2 regions of the Paenibacillus chartarius genome follow, and region 1 is predicted to be linked to the other one. Evidence: riboswitches for the same ligand, from Rfam matches in the RefSeq annotation. Region 1 holds a riboswitch; the other holds the start of a gene.
The links. A riboswitch is a leader RNA that binds a small molecule or an ion and turns the genes downstream of it on or off. The one in region 1 is predicted to bind S-adenosylmethionine.
Positions count from the first base shown of each region.

Region 1 (7,853 bases):
AGCGGCGTGTTCTTCGACCCGGCCAAAATGCATACCCTGGGCCACAAGGGCGACTATTTCTCGGTCAAAGGTCCGCTGAACATCGCCCGTTCGAAGCAGGGGCAGCCGGTGATTTTCCAGGCGGGTGCGTCCGAGGCGGGCAAGAGCTTTGCAGCAAAGTGGGCGAACGCAATCTTTACCGGTCAGGAGACAATTGAGGATGCGAAGCAGTACTATGATGACGTGAAGGGTCGTGCCGCCAAGCTCGGCCGGCGTCCGGAGGACATCGTCATTATGCCGGGTATCGGTCCGATCATCGGCAGGACGCAGGAGGAGGCGGAGCGGAAATACGAGGAGATGGCCAATCTCGTTTCCATCGACAAGGCGCTCGACTTCCTGGGCCGCTTTTACGAGCACCACGATTTCTCGCAGTACCCGCTTGACGAGCCGTTCCCGGAGCTCGGCGAGTTGGGCCGCAACAGCTTCCAGAGCGCTACGGACCGGATGAAGGAGCTCGCCAAGGCGGAAAACTTAACGCTTCGTCAAGTCGCGCTGCGGGTCGCTACGCCGAAGCCGACGTTCCTCGGCACGCCGGAGTCGGTCGCCGATAAGCTGCAGGCCTGGTTCGAGTCCGGCGCAGCGGACGGCTTCATCGTCGGGGCGGCAACGCCGCGCGGGCTGGAGGAATTCATCGACGAAGTCGTGCCGATTCTGCAGCGGCGTGGGCTGTTCCGGGACGAATACGAAGCGGATACGCTGCGCGGCCATCTCGGCCTGCCGATTCCGCAAAATCGTTATACCCGGCAAGTAGTCGTATAAGTTGAGCTGTTTAATCGGCAGCTAAAAGGGCAGCGCTCCGTCCAAACGACGGGAGCGGCTGCCCTTGCTGCGTTCGCTTACGGTGAATCACCCGAAAAAGAAACCCGGAGCCGCCATGGCGCCCCCGGGTTATTGCATCATTTTCGTCCCATGACCCCAAAAATCAGATCAATCCTCAGCATCGTCTTCCAGAAACCAAAGCGGGTCGTCGCAATCGACATCGCCGTTATAGTTGATCAATATTTCTTCCCCGGCAGCGATGTCTCTATAGGCAAAGAAGTCGACGGTCAGTTTCTCAAAACTGATATCGTAGGTGGCGTTAGGCGTGTACGAATGGTTGAACAAGCTGCCGTAGCCCAAGAGAAGCGCGGAATGATTGGCTCCGTAATTAAACACATAATCCTCAAGGATCGTCTTCTCGATATGTTCGTGATCCTCATTCGGATACGTGATGACCGGCGCTTCGTGAATCAGCGTGCCTTTCGGAATCGGCTGTGTCGCAAATACGCCTCGATTGAATTCGCCGTTGCTCAGTTTGGATGTTTTAATCTCGATCATACTCGTCACCTTGTCCCCGCTTGTTACGGGTTCCTCATCGATTGTTCACAACGTTTGAAATAAAAATTATACATGAGGTGCCGCCGTTGCGCAATTCAATCGGAAAGTATATGACATTTGTCATGTCACCTCCATGACGTACATGACTTATGACGTGCTCCCAAAGATTTTATAATGAAAGGAACCGTCACGTACAGAAGGAGCGACCCTCGATGTCCGATTCCCGAATTAAACATTTGAAACATTCTATGACCCCCTATGAAAAGACGAATGTCAAGGCAAGCGTTATGCAAATTGCAAACACGATCGTACCGTTCATTGGCCTATGGTATGTCGCCTATTTGCTGCTGGACGTTTCCTATGTATTAACCTTTCTCGTTGCCGTCGTCGCAGCCTGCTTTAATGTGCGGACGTTCATTTTGTTTCACGACTGCTGCCATCAATCGTTCTTTCGAAGCCGCTTGGCGAATGGTATACTAGGTACCATTACAGGGATTTTAACGCTCGTTCCGTACGAGCAGTGGAAGTGGTCGCACACGATCCATCACGCGACAAGCGGCAATCTCGATAAACGGGGGACGGGCGACATGTGGGTCATGACCGTCGAAGAGTATGCGGAAGCGCCGCTGCTTCGCCGCATCGCCTACCGTTTGTACCGCCATCCGCTCGTATTGTTCGGACTTGGACCGGTCGCCGTTTTTCTGATCCAATATCGCTTTAACCGGAAGCAGGCACGACGCAAAGAGCGCATGAATACGTACCTGACCAACCTCGGCATCGTCCTGTTATACGCAGGCTTATGCGCGCTTATCGGCTGGAAGGCCTTCGTGCTCGTGCAAGCTCCGATCTTTTATATTTCCGGGCTTCTCGGTTTTTGGCTGTTCTACGTGCAGCACCAATTCGAGGATTCCTACTTTGAAAATGAAGACGAATGGTCATATGTGCAAGCGGCAGTGGAAGGAAGCTCGTATTACAAGCTGCCGGCGGTGCTGCAGTGGCTCACCGGCAACATCGGCTTCCATCATGTGCATCACCTGAGCCCGAAAATTCCAAACTATAACCTGGAGCTGGCTCATGAGTCGGTGCCATCGCTGCAGAAAGCGACGACGATTACGGTGAAGTCAAGCTTGAAGTCGCTGCGATTCCGGCTGTGGGACGAACAAACCAAAACATTCGTTACCTTTAAGGAAGGCATGCGGCTATCCCGCACAAGGCGGAAGGAGAACGCCACTTCATGCAATTCTGGAATCAAGTTTCACGCAAAAATACCGGGCTGAGTCCGTATGTCTGGGTTGTTTTCTATATCCTGCCGTTTTACTTTATATTTCATTCTTCATCCAGCTATGAAATCGCCTCCGGCATTGCGATGATTATCGTTTATTTAATCTGCTACGTGCTGTCCTTTGTGTCCAAAGGATGGCTCGTTTATTTCTGGACGAGTGTGCAGATCGTGATCTCCTTCGCTATGGGCTTATTGTTCGGCTATGTATACTTTTCGCTGTTCCTGGCGTTCTTCATCGGCAATCTCAAGAATCGCATCGCGTTTTTCATCCTGTATTCGATCCACATCGTCAGCACGTTCGCCGCCGTCAATTACGGGTTCGCCACGCTGAATCCCGTGCTGCTGCAGCAGCTGCCGTTCGTATTTCTATGCTTGATCGCCGTCATCCTGCTCCCGGTGAACACGTATAACCGGAACAAGGAGGAGCGGCTGAACGAGCAGCTGCAGGATGCGAATAAGCGCATTTCGGAGCTGGTCAAGCTGGAGGAGCGGCAGCGCATCGCCCGAGATTTGCATGATACGCTCGGCCAGAAGCTGAGCTTGATCGGCCTGAAGAGCGACCTTGCCCGCAAGCTGATCGAACACGACCCGAAGCGGGCTGAAGCGGAGATGATCGATGTGCGGCAAACGGCCCGAACGGCTCTGAAGGAAGTGCGGGAGCTCGTCACGCATATGCGCGGGGTCAAGCTGGAGGATGAGCTGCAGCTGGTATGGCAAATTTTGGATGCCGCTCAGATTGGGCTCAACGTGAAAGGCGACCCGAAGCTGACGAACGTCTCTCTGCTAGTGGAAAACGTGCTGTCCATGTGCCTCAAGGAGGCCGTAACGAACGTGGTGAAGCATAGCAAAGCGACGGAGTGCTCTATCGAAATTCGCCAGGAGTCTACGGAGCTGGTTGTGACGGTGCGGGACAACGGCGTCGGGATGGCCGATGCCGCACGCTCCAGATGGGGCAATGGCATTCGCGGCATGAAGGAACGGCTGGAGTTCGTCAACGGCACCTTCGACATCGTTACGGCCTGCGGTACGACAGTCGTCATGAGAATTCCGAATTCATACCGGCAGGCGGAGGAGGGAACAGAGTGATCAAGGTCGTTATCGCCGAAGATCAGAAAATGCTGTTGGGCGCGCTCGCCGCGCTGCTGGAGCTGGAGGAAGATATCACGGTCGTCGGGAAAGCGAGCAACGGCGATGAGGCTGTCAAGCTTGTAGGCCAGCTCCAGCCGGATGTTTGCATCATGGACATCGAAATGCCGGGAAAGGGCGGTCTGGAGGCGGCTGAAGAGCTCAAAGGCAGCGGCTGCAAGATCATCATCCTGACGACGTTCGCCCGTCCGGGCTATTTCGAACGGGCGCGGAAAGCCGGCGTAAACGGCTACTTGCTGAAGGACAGTCCGAGCGAGGAGCTTGCCGCATCAATTCGCAGTGTAGTTGCAGGAAGGCGAATTTACGCTCCGGAGCTGATCGACGAGGCGTATAGCGAGGGGAATCCGCTCACCGAGCGGGAAAGTGAAGTGCTTCTGCTCATGGCCGACGGCAAAAATACGAAGGAAATTGCGAACCAGCTCTTTCTGACGACCGGAACCGTCCGCAATTACGTGTCCGTCATCCTCGACAAGCTGGACGTCAGCAACCGGGTCGAGGCGATTAAGCGGTTTAAAGATAAAGGCTGGTTTAAGTGAGCATAGCGCTCACTATTTTTGTATGCGGAAAAAGTGGGGGAAGCCTGTTTGTGCGGATATACAGGGGACTTTGTTTCGTTTTGAGATTATTATCCAAGTGTTAAATAAGTATTGACTTGCAGTCCGCCGGGATTTATACTGACAACTGTTACCTTGATTATCTCATATACGTTCACACAACTTCTTATCCAGAGTGGCGGAGGGACAAGGCCCTATGAAGCCCGGCAACCAGTTCGCGGAGAGCGCTCTACGAATGGCTTGGTGCCAAATCCTTCAAAATTGCTCAGGCGGTTTTGAGAGATGAGAAGGGAGCGACATTCGATATTCGTATTCGAAGCTGCAACCTCTCTTGTCTCCGGGCAGGAGAGGTTTTTATTTTGGCAATAGTGAGGAGAGACCTATGGTGCCGATGATTCGGCTTGAAGGCATAACGAAGCAATACCATACAGGATCCAAGCAAGTGGACGCTTTATCCGGGGTCGATCTGACCGTTGCCCGCGGCGAGATCTTCGGCGTTATCGGCCATTCCGGCGCGGGCAAGAGCACGCTGCTGCGCAGCATTAATTTGCTGGAGCGTCCGAGCGGCGGGCGGGTCTTCGTTGATGGCAAGGAACTGACGGCGCTCGGCGCGAAGCAGCTGCAGTCGGAGCGGCGTCGTATCGGCATGATTTTCCAGCACTTTCATTTGCTTTCGTCGGCAACGGTGGCGGACAATATCGCGTTTCCGCTGAAGCTCGTGAAGACGCCGAAGGCGGAGATCGAGCGGAAGGTGAGCGAGCTGCTCAGCTTGACGGGGCTCGAGGACCACCGCCACAAATATCCGTCCCAGCTGTCGGGCGGACAGAAGCAGCGCGTCGGGATCGCGAGGGCCTTGGCGAATGATCCGCAGGTGCTATTATGCGATGAAGCCACTTCGGCGCTCGATCCGCAGACGACGAACTCGATTTTGAATCTGCTGCTGGATATTAACCGTCGGTTCGGGCTTACGATCGTGCTCATTACCCACGAGATGCATGTCATCCGGTCGATTTGCGACCGGGTTGCGGTCATTCACGGAGGCCGGCTGGTGGAGCAAGGTCCGGTAACCGAGGTGTTCCTGAAGCCGCAGCATCCGGTTACGCGGGAGTTCATCGAGCAGGTGACCGACCCGGTCGAGCTGCCGTCCTCAGGCGATGAGGCGGCGCGGCTGCTGAGGCTTACCTTCCTCGGCGATTCGACATACGAGCCGATCCTGTCCCGCGCGGTGCAGTCGACCGGCGTAACGTTCTCGATTCTGCAGGGGACGATCTCCAAGCTGAAGGACACGCCGTACGGGCAGCTTGTCGTCAAGCTGGAGGGAGACGGCGAAGCCGTTAAGCAGACTATAGAAACGCTGCGTGCAAACGGGCTTGATGTGGAGGTGCTGTAAAACGATGGATGTTTCCAAAATCAGTTGGCCCGAAATCGGGCAAGCGACGCTGGACACGCTCCAGATGCTCGGGTACTCCGCGCTGTTCACGTTTCTCGTCGGCCTGCCGCTTGGCATTGTGCTCTATATGACGGCGAAGGGCGGACTGCTGCAAAACGCACCGCTCTACAGTGTAATCTCGCTCGTCGTCAACGTGCTGCGGTCGTTTCCGTTCGTTATTTTGATGATCGCCGCGATTCCGCTGACCAAATTGATCGTCGGCACCTCGCTCGGGGTGGAAGGAGCGATACCTCCGCTTGTCATCGCCGCTTCGCCGTTCTTCGCCCGGCTGGTGGAGAGTTCGCTGCGCGAGGTGGACCGCGGTGTCATTGAGGCGGCCCAATCGATGGGTGCCTCGCACCTGCAGATCATTTGGAAGGTGCTGCTGCCTGAATCACTGCCGGGCCTGCTCGCCGGCATTACGATTACGACGGTAACGCTCGTGTCGTACACGGCGATGTCAGGGCTGATCGGCGGCGGCGGGCTCGGGGATTTGGCGATCCGTTACGGGTACCAGCGCTTCGAAAAGGAAGTCATGATCGTTACCGTAGTTATTTTGATTGCGCTAGTGCAGATTCTGCAGATGATCGGGGACCGACTCGTCCAACGTTTCAGCCGCAGATGATTCACATAGAAAAAAAGATAGGTTTAGGAGGAATCATACGATGAAAAGAGCTTTTGTAGCTGCAACACTGCTGTTCACCCTTGCCGCTTGCGGCAGCAAACCGGAGGCGACGACGCCGTCCGCTTCCGCTCCGGCAACGCCGGCTCCGGCCGCTGCGAAGGAAGTGACGCTGAAGGTCGGCGCTACGGCCGTGCCTCACGCGGAAATTTTGAACTACGTGAAGCCGAAGCTGAAGGAGCAGGGCGTGAATCTGGAAGTGAAAGAGTTCACGGATTACGTACAGCCGAACGTTCAGGTGAACGAGAAGCAGCTTGACGCGAACTTCTTCCAGCACACGCCGTACCTTGAAGATTTCAACAAGAAAAACAATATGAGCCTCGTCAAAGTAGCGGGCGTTCACATCGAGCCGTTCGGCGCGTACTCCAAGAAAATCAAGAAGGTCGACGAGCTGAAGGAAGGCGCTACCGTTGCGATTCCGAACGATGCAACGAACGGCGGCCGCGCGCTGGCGCTGCTGGAGAAGAACGGTCTGATCAAGCTGAAGGAAGGCGTAGGCATCGCCGGCAAAGTGAGCGACATTGCCGGGAATCCGAAGAAGCTCAAAATTAAAGAGCTGGAAGCGGCGATGCTGCCTCGTACGCTGGATGAAGTCGACCTCGCGCTGATCAACACGAACTATGCGCTGCAGGCGCAATTGACGCCGACGAAGGACGCTTTGTTCACTGAGGACAAAGACTCTCCTTACGTGAACATTCTCGTTGCGCGTGCCGATAACAAAGATTCCGAGCCGATGCAGAAGCTGGTGAAGGCGCTGAATTCGGAAGACGTCAAGAAGTTCATCGACGACAAGTACAAGGGTGCCGTCGTGCCGGCGTTCTAATCATAGCTATAACGAAAACAGACAGGGCTAATAAAGCCTGTCTGTTTTTATGTTGGGCTCAGCGGCGCGATGCCGGACCGAAGCGGCGAGGAAAGCACGGAATTTTCCAAGGAACCGGAGTTTTCATTGTTATCGAATGTAAAAAATAGGTAGGGCGCCCTAGGAGAAGTCACGGAAACGTGTTCAGCAATTTGTGCTGCAGCGGATGAAATTTTGGGACTTTAGGTCATTTTTTACATTTGAATGATTAGAATATAATAATAATAAAGCGTCATATAGAGAATACGCTGCGGAGGATACCATACTATGTCCCAATCTTACTTACTAGACATTGAAGAAGTCGTTGCGCTACTAGGGATCGATCCGGTCAGCTTCGAGCATTGGAAAGCTTGTAACGTGGCAGTAGAACGGCGAATGTTTGTGCAAGAGCTCGTATCGCCTCAAGAAAAAATAGATCGCATTGAACAGTCCGGGTCTCCGTAAAGACCCGGACTTTCGGTTTTCATAGGGGACCCGTAATGTTTGCTGTGAGCTCGTACGGCACGTCATTGCATATTTGACTTGAAAACGGCTAGCGGGAA
Region 1 is NZ_JBHLWN010000105.1:125,917-133,769, reverse strand. Features, by position in the region: gene ACFFK0_RS26305 (LLM class flavin-dependent oxidoreductase) at 1-798, shown strand, start outside; gene ACFFK0_RS26300 (SET domain-containing protein) at 967-1,356, opposite strand; gene desA (Delta(5) desaturase DesA) at 1,569-2,633, shown strand; gene ACFFK0_RS26290 (histidine kinase) at 2,591-3,724, shown strand; gene ACFFK0_RS26285 (response regulator) at 3,721-4,320, shown strand; SAM riboswitch class I at 4,502-4,627, shown strand; gene ACFFK0_RS26280 (methionine ABC transporter ATP-binding protein) at 4,730-5,728, shown strand; gene ACFFK0_RS26275 (methionine ABC transporter permease) at 5,733-6,392, shown strand; gene ACFFK0_RS26270 (MetQ/NlpA family ABC transporter substrate-binding protein) at 6,433-7,272, shown strand; gene ACFFK0_RS26265 (hypothetical protein) at 7,579-7,755, shown strand.

Region 2 (7,853 bases), on a different contig from region 1:
CCGGACCGATAATGCCGCTGCGGCTGCTTTGAAGATCGATGATCACCTTCTTGCCGTAGTAGCGGTTCGTCGTCATAATCGCGAGGTCGAAGCGACGCATGGATTCGCCGATAAAGCAAACGAAGCGCGTCGACGTCTGTTCGGTATGGTCATATAAAAAATCGTAATCGGACATGGAAATCCCTCCTATGACCATGATTATATCGCAAAACGGCAGGGAACAAAATCAAAACCCCCTTGCATGGGCTCGTTCCGCATGGTATGATTTGGATAATTCAATAAATGCGGAAGGAAGCACCTTCTCTTGACTGGACGTACGAATGTCGTACATCCGTGAGAGAAGGTGCTTTTTTGCTTTGTTGAACGAAAATTCGAGAGCGAATTAAGGAGGAGTAACGATGAATTTGGTGTTCATGAGCAGCTTGGAGAAGGACGGTGCGGAGGGGCATGCCGTAAGCGCCCAGGTGACGATCGGCGAACGGCATGGCGTATGGAACGTGATTTGGAACGAGGCCCGGGCGGACGGCCCGACGACGCAGGAAGTGTGGTACGAAGGCATTTCATGGGACGAGATGCTGACGACGTTCCGCATGCAGCTGCAGGACAAGTGGCTGCAAGGGTTTTCGCCGCTCGTTGAAGCGACGATTGAAGGACGAATGGAGCTGTCCGGCAAAGGGCGGTTCAATGCGATGCTGCAATGCTACAGCGACAAATTTACGAATGAAGCGGCTTATGAGAAGCTTCGGGAATGGCGGCGGGAGCAGGCTCAGAAAGAAAGCAAAGCGGCATACTTGGTGGCAACCAATCGCGTGCTGCGCTTAATCTCGGCATTCCTGCCGCAAACGCCTGAAGAGCTGGCGTTAATTCCGTGGCTTGGCGAGCAGAAGGCTAAGCTGTACGGTCCGCAGCTGCTTGCCGTCACATCGGCATTCGAACGCACGACGGCATTTCCGCTCGACTGGGTGGAGGAGGCGCTGGGCGAGGCGGCGTTCGAAGCCTGGCTGCGCGAGCAGAAGGTGCTGAAGCTGCGCACGGAGCAGACGCTTCAGCAGCAGAAGCGGCAGCTGCTGGAAGGCATGGCGCGCGGGCAGCGGGTGGAGACGCTGGCCGCCGAGCTGTCGCTGTCGCGCCGTGAAATCGTACAGCGGATCGAGACGCTGGATCAAGAAGGCTACGACATCGAGATGCTGCTCAAGACGGAGCTCGAGCTTGTGCCCGAAGCCGAGCGCAGCAAGGCACGGCGCGCCTTTGAGCTGGAAGGCGTCAGGTATTTAAAGCCTGTACTGCACCGCATGTATACGGAGGATGAGTTAAAGGCGCTGGATTTGGATCGGGCTTACGAGTGGCTGCGCTTGATGCGGCTGCAATATCGGAAAGAGAAGCTGGCCGCCGCTTGAGCTAGAGCACCTTTAAGCGATGGGACGGGAGCGAGAGGCAAGATATTATGTAGAGATAGGAAAAAGGATGATCATAAACGTTTTACGGTCTTGGACCGAGGACTTCGCGAGGCTAGAGGGCGTTAAGCAAATAGGCAGCCCATCCTCCGGCGAGGATAGACTGCCTATTTGACCGGTTCCGTCAAAGCCAATTTTTCTTCTTAAACAGCAGGAACATGGCGATCCCCAGAACGATCATCGCGCCGACGATCAGCTCGCCGCTGTATTGCACATGCATAAACGGAACGTTATCAACATTCATTCCATAGATACCGGTAATAAACGTCAGCGGTACGAAAATCGCCGTCAGCGCCGTAAAGACTCTCATGATTTCGTTCGCGCGGTTCGCGACGGACGACTGGTACGCTTCCCGCAAGTTCCCCATCAAATCGCGCAGCGTATCGAACGTATCGACGATTTTCACCGCGTTCTCGTAAACGTCGCCGAAGTATTTTTGCCACTGGGATGAAATCAGCTTCAAGTCCTTCTTGTTCAACGTTCCGATCACGTCGCGCTGCGGCACGAGCACCTTCTTCAGCCACAAGATTTCGCTTCGCAGACCGATAATCTCGTTCAGGTGCGATTGCTTCGTATGCATGAGAATATCTTCCTCGAGCTTCTCGATCTTCGCTTCGATCCGGTCGCCGACGGCCGTGTAATTATCTACGATCAAGTCGACGAGCTGATATAGAAAGTGGTCGGCTGCGTTCACTTCTTCTTCCCACAGGAACGGCTTGATCATCCGCAGCTCGTGAATTTTTTGCCTGGTAACCGTTATAATGTAGTGCTTGCCTAAGAACAGGTTTAACGCGCGGAGAAAAATTTCTTCATCATCGAACCGGATGCTATTGATAACAATGAAATAGTGCGTATCATAAAATTCGATTTTCGGCCGTTGCTCTTCTTCGCTTAAGCAGTCTTCCACGGCAAGATCATGCAGTCCGAACAGAGGCTGAAGCACTTCCAGATCCTCCACGGTAGCGTCGATCCAATAAAAGCCGTTATCAGGCGGCGTAAGGGTGAGCGTAGGCTCTTCGATCAATGTGAATACGCCGTTTTGCACCAAGCGAATTTTCATCGGATCCACCCCTTATCTGGAAGCGGGCCTGGGCATACCGGGCTAGAGGCAACGATAGACGAACCCGGGCCAGCTTCGTGTGATGTATTGAGTTGTCAAGGTTACGCCGCGACTCGTCGGGTCACCGTCCATCGTTATCCCCCCTTATTGCCGAATGGGCTGAACATTATTCACATCGAGGAAAATTCGTGTCGAGCACTCTGTAAGTATACTCGTTCGATATCGGTTCTTCAAGCGTGGAGCAAGGCCTTTTCGATGTTTTTTTTGTATAGTATGGTATGCGGATAAGGGAGAATGGTTCGTGCTTAAGAGGGCTGCCGAGGAAGGAAAATCCTCTTGACCGGCGGGGCTTTTTCCATTACTCTAGATGTAGAGTTGCTACATAACTGAATACCTGTAAGCTCTTATCAAGAGTTGGTGGAGGGACTAGCCCGATGAAACCCGGCAACCGGCCGAACGATTCGCATATTGCGGACGAGGCACGGTGCTAAATCTTGCGGAGGCGTAAGCTTCTGAGAGATGAGAGAGGACATTGCTTATACGACGAATGGCCTTTCTCTGAAATGGAGAAGGGCCTTTTCTTATCTCATCTCATTCTCACATATTAAGGAGGGTACCGGAATGCCGATCAAAATTCCCGACAATCTGCCTGCCAAAGAAGTGCTCAATCAAGAAAATATTTTCGTCATGGATGAGAGCGTTGCGTTCCATCAAGACATCAGACCGCTGCGCATCGCCCTTCTGAACTTGATGCCGACGAAGGAAACGACGGAGACGCAAATCCTTCGCTTAATCGGCAATACGCCGCTGCAAGTCGATTTCGTGCTGCTGCACCCGCGCACTCATACATCCAAGAATACATCCGCCGAGCATTTGGAGGCGTTCTATAAGACGTTCGATGACGTGAAGCATGAGCGCTTTGACGGCCTCATTATTACCGGTGCGCCGGTCGAGACGCTGGAGTTCGAAGAGGTGAACTACTGGCAGGAGCTGCAGCAAATTATGGATTGGAGCAAGACGAACGTAACGTCGACGCTGCACATTTGCTGGGCCGCCCAGGCCGGGCTGTACCATCATTACGGAGTGCCCAAGTACCCAGTGGACAAAAAAATATTCGGCGTGTTCCCGCACTTCGTCGCGAAGCAAAACGTGAAGCTGCTGCGCGGGTTCGACGAATGGTTCTACGTCCCTCAGTCGCGTCACACGGAGGTACGCCGCGAAGACATTATCGGCAAGCCCGGGCTGGAAATTTTGTCCGAGTCCGACGAGTCGGGCGTGTATATCGTTGCTTCCGAGGACGGCAAACACATTTTCGTAACCGGCCATTCCGAATACGATGCGTGTACGCTGAAATGGGAATATGACCGCGATGTGAGCAGAGGGCTGGAGATCGACGTTCCGAAAAATTATTACCCGAACGACGACCCGACCCGCGAGCCTCGGGTGACGTGGAGAGCTCACGCAAATCTGCTGTTCTCCAACTGGCTGAATTACTACGTTTACCAGGAGACTCCGTTCGATTTGACGTCCGAGAGCCTGGCAAGCGCTAGCTTATAATAATCCATTCATGCGAGAGGAGCTTTTCTGTGAAGCACATTGAAAGCCGTTTAGCCCAAATCGGTTCCCAAGAAGAGCCTGTCACCGGAGCGGTCAGCTTCCCCGTGTACCAGGCTACCGCATTCCGCCATCCTAAGCTGGGGCAGAGCACCGGCTTTGACTACGCCCGGACGAAGAGTCCGACGAGAGCGGTGCTCGAGAAGGCGATTGCCGATCTGGAATCGGGCGATGCCGGCTTTGCGCTATCGACAGGCATGGCGGCGCTGCAAACGATCTTTGCGATGTTCAGCCAAGGCGACCATTTGATCGTATCTCTCGATCTGTACGGCGGTACGTACCGCTTGCTGGAAAAAATTATGTCCCGCTTCGGCGTGACGGCTTCTTACGTGGATACGAACGATCTGGATGCGCTGGAGACGACGGTGCGGCCGAATACGAAGGCGGTGCTCATCGAGACGCCGACGAACCCGCTGATGATGGTTACCGATATTGAGCTTGTCGCCGCATGGGCGAAGAAGAAAGGGCTTATCACAATTGTCGACAATACGCTGCTGACGCCGTACTTGCAGCGACCGCTGGAGATGGGCGCCGATATCGTCATCCACAGCGCGACCAAATACCTCGGCGGACATAACGATGTTCTGGCCGGCCTGATCGTTACGAAGGGGAAGGAGCTGTCGGAGCAGATCGGCTTCCTGCACAACTCGATCGGTGCCGTCCTCGGGCCGCAGGACAGCTGGCTGCTGATGCGCGGGATGAAGACGCTCGCGCTGCGGATGGAGCGCCATGAGGCGAATGCGACAGCGATCGCCCGCCACCTCGAACAGCACCCGATGGTGGCCGAAGTGTTCTATCCGGGCCTCGAGTCGCACCCGCAGCATGCGATTCAGAACAAGCAGTCCAAGGGCAACACCGGCATTTTCTCCTTTAAAATGAAAGACGCCCGCACGATCGAGCCGATCCTGCGCCATATCAAGCTCATCGCTTTCGCGGAAAGCCTTGGCGGCGTCGAGTCGCTGATGACGTATCCGGCCGTGCAGACGCATGCCGACATCCCGGAGGAAATCCGCAGAGCCGTCGGCGTCGACGATCGTCTGCTGCGTTTCTCCGTCGGTATCGAGCATGTGGACGATCTGATCGCGGATCTGGATCAAGCGTTCGCGGCTGCGGCTGAAGAGCTGAAGGGCGGGGCGCTGTAATGGGACGCGGCAATCGGGAAGAGGAGCAAGCGAAGAGCTTTGCAACGAAATTAATTCATTTTGAGGGTGCGTACGATACGGCGACGGGGGCTTCCAGCGTGCCGCTCTACCAGGCGTCGACGTTCCATCAAGCGGATGTTGAGGCGGGACAAACGTACGATTACACCCGTTCCGGCAACCCGACACGGCAGGTGCTCGAAGATTACATCGCTCAGCTGGAAGGGGGCGTCCGCGGCTTCGCGTTCGCTTCCGGTATGGCGGCGATCTCCTCGGCGTTCATGATTCTGTCGGCGGGCGATCACGTGATTTGCACGGAGGATGTGTACGGCGGGACGTACCGGCTGCTGACAACGATCATGAACCGGATGAACGTGGAAACGACGTTCGTCGATATGACCGATCTGGAGCAGGTGAAGGCGGCGCTCAGACCGAACACGAAGGCTGTGTTCATTGAGACGCCGTCCAACCCGACCTTGAGAATCACCGATATCGGAGCCGTCGTACAGTGGGCCAAGCAGCATGAGCTGCTGACGATGCTGGACAATACGTTTATGACGCCGTATCACCAGCGGCCGATCGAGCTTGGCGTCGATATCGTTCTGCACAGCGCCACGAAGTTTCTCGGCGGTCACTCCGACGTGCTCGGCGGGCTTGCCGTCGTAGCGAGCGAGGAGCTTGGCAGGCGGATGAAGGCGATTCAGAACGGGATGGGCAACGTGCTCGGCATTCAGGATTCGTGGCTGCTGATGCGCGGAATGAAGACGCTGAAGGCGCGTATGGACGCCCATGAGCAAGGGGCGCGGCGGCTCGCGGAGTGGCTGGCGGGCCGCTCGGACATCTCGGCGGTGTACTACCCGGGCTTGCCGAATCATCCGGGCCGTGCCATTCACGAGAAGCAGTCGAAGGGCTACGGTGCCGTCGTTTCTTTTGACGTCGGTTCGGGGAAGCGGGCGAAGCGTCTTATGGACAAGGTGACGATACCGCTTGTCGCCGTTTCGCTCGGGGCGGTGGAGAGCATTTTATCTTATCCCCCGCTCATGTCGCATGCAGCGATGCCGAAGGAAGTCCGCGCGGAGCGCGGCATTACGGACGGAATCCTCCGCTACTCGGTCGGACTTGAAGATATCGAGGATATTATTGCCGATCTGGACCAGGCGCTCGCAGAGTAGGCGGCTTTGTGGTAGGATGGAAGAAGCGAAATTTTACTTTCTATCCTGTACAACGAAGGAGTGTGCGAGTCATGACCGCGAGTCCAATCGACCGCATTCTAGATAAAGCCGTCGCCGGCGGCCGCCTCGATGTCGAGGAATGCATCACCTTGTACGAATCGGATCAAATCGAAAAGATGGGTCACGCCGCCAATCAGATTATGCTGAAGTGGCATCCGGAGCCGATAACGACGTTCGTGATCGGGCGTAACGTCAACTACACGAACATTTGCGACGTGTACTGCCGGTTCTGCGCGTTCTATCGGCCGCCGGGCTCGGCGGAAGGCTATGTGCTGCCCGACGAGGTCATTTTCCAGAAAATCCAGGAAACGATCGATGTCGGCGGTACGGAAATTTTGATGCAGGGCGGGACGAACCCGAATCTGCCTTTCAGCTACTACACGAACCTGCTGCGTGAGATTAAGAAGCGGTTCCCGCAAATTACGATGCATTCGTTCTCGCCGGCGGAAATCCAGAAGATGAAGGTCGTGTCGGACGGCCTCAGCCTGGAGGAGGTTGTACGCCAGCTGCACGAAGCGGGACTTGACTCGCTGCCTGGCGGCGGAGGGGAAATTTTGGACGACCGGACACGCCGCAAGATCAGCCGTCTGAAGGGTTCCTGGCGCGACTGGATGGACGTCATGCACACGGCGCATAAGATCGGCATGAATACAACCGCGACGATGGTGATCGGCTTCGGCGAATCGATGGAGGAGCGGGCGCTGCACCTGCTGCGCGTTCGTGACGAGCAGGATGACGTGATTGCGCAGAAGCTGCCGACGAGCGGGTTCAAAGCGTTCATCTCGTGGACGTTCCAGCCGGACAACACGAATATGAAGGCGGAGAAGCTGGGGCCTGAGGATTATCTCAAGAACGTGGCGATCAGCCGCCTGTTCCTGGACAATATTCCGAATTTCCAGTCGTCCTGGGTGACGATGGGGCCGGAGGTCGGCAAGCAGTCGCTGCATTTCGGCTGCAACGATTTCGGCTCGACGATGATTGAGGAGAACGTCGTCTCCGCAGCGGGCACAACGCACAAGGTGAACATCGGCTCGACGCTGGACATCATCCGTGCGGCGGGCAAAATCCCTGCGCAGCGCAATACGCGCTACGAAATCCTGCGCGTGTTCGACGACGTCAACGCCAAGGTGGATAACGATTTCGTAATGCAAAACTAATGAATAATGGAACCTTCGGCCCCACACTGTTCGTGGATGGCGAAGGTTTTATTTTTTTAGGATCGACTTGACGGGAAGCATCGCGGGCGAGGAGGGAGATGATTCGGGGAGATTCCTTGTAACTTAGCGGTTTTCAAATCCGTTATTTTGCTATAAACGGGCCGTCATTCGAGAATAAAGGATTTTGAGGGAGTTAT
Region 2 is NZ_JBHLWN010000019.1:58,220-66,072, forward strand. Features, by position in the region: gene ACFFK0_RS03455 (DUF3055 domain-containing protein) at 1-175, opposite strand, end outside; gene ACFFK0_RS03460 (HRDC domain-containing protein) at 399-1,397, shown strand; gene corA (magnesium/cobalt transporter CorA) at 1,579-2,514, opposite strand; SAM riboswitch class I at 2,916-3,040, shown strand; gene metA (homoserine O-acetyltransferase MetA) at 3,136-4,071, shown strand; gene ACFFK0_RS03475 (aminotransferase class I/II-fold pyridoxal phosphate-dependent enzyme) at 4,101-5,270, shown strand; gene ACFFK0_RS03480 (trans-sulfuration enzyme family protein) at 5,270-6,439, shown strand; gene mqnC (cyclic dehypoxanthinyl futalosine synthase) at 6,511-7,656, shown strand.
Region 2: it holds a riboswitch for S-adenosylmethionine, as region 1 does, so the genes downstream of both, metA (homoserine O-acetyltransferase MetA) here and ACFFK0_RS26280 (methionine ABC transporter ATP-binding protein) in region 1, are expected to answer to the same signal.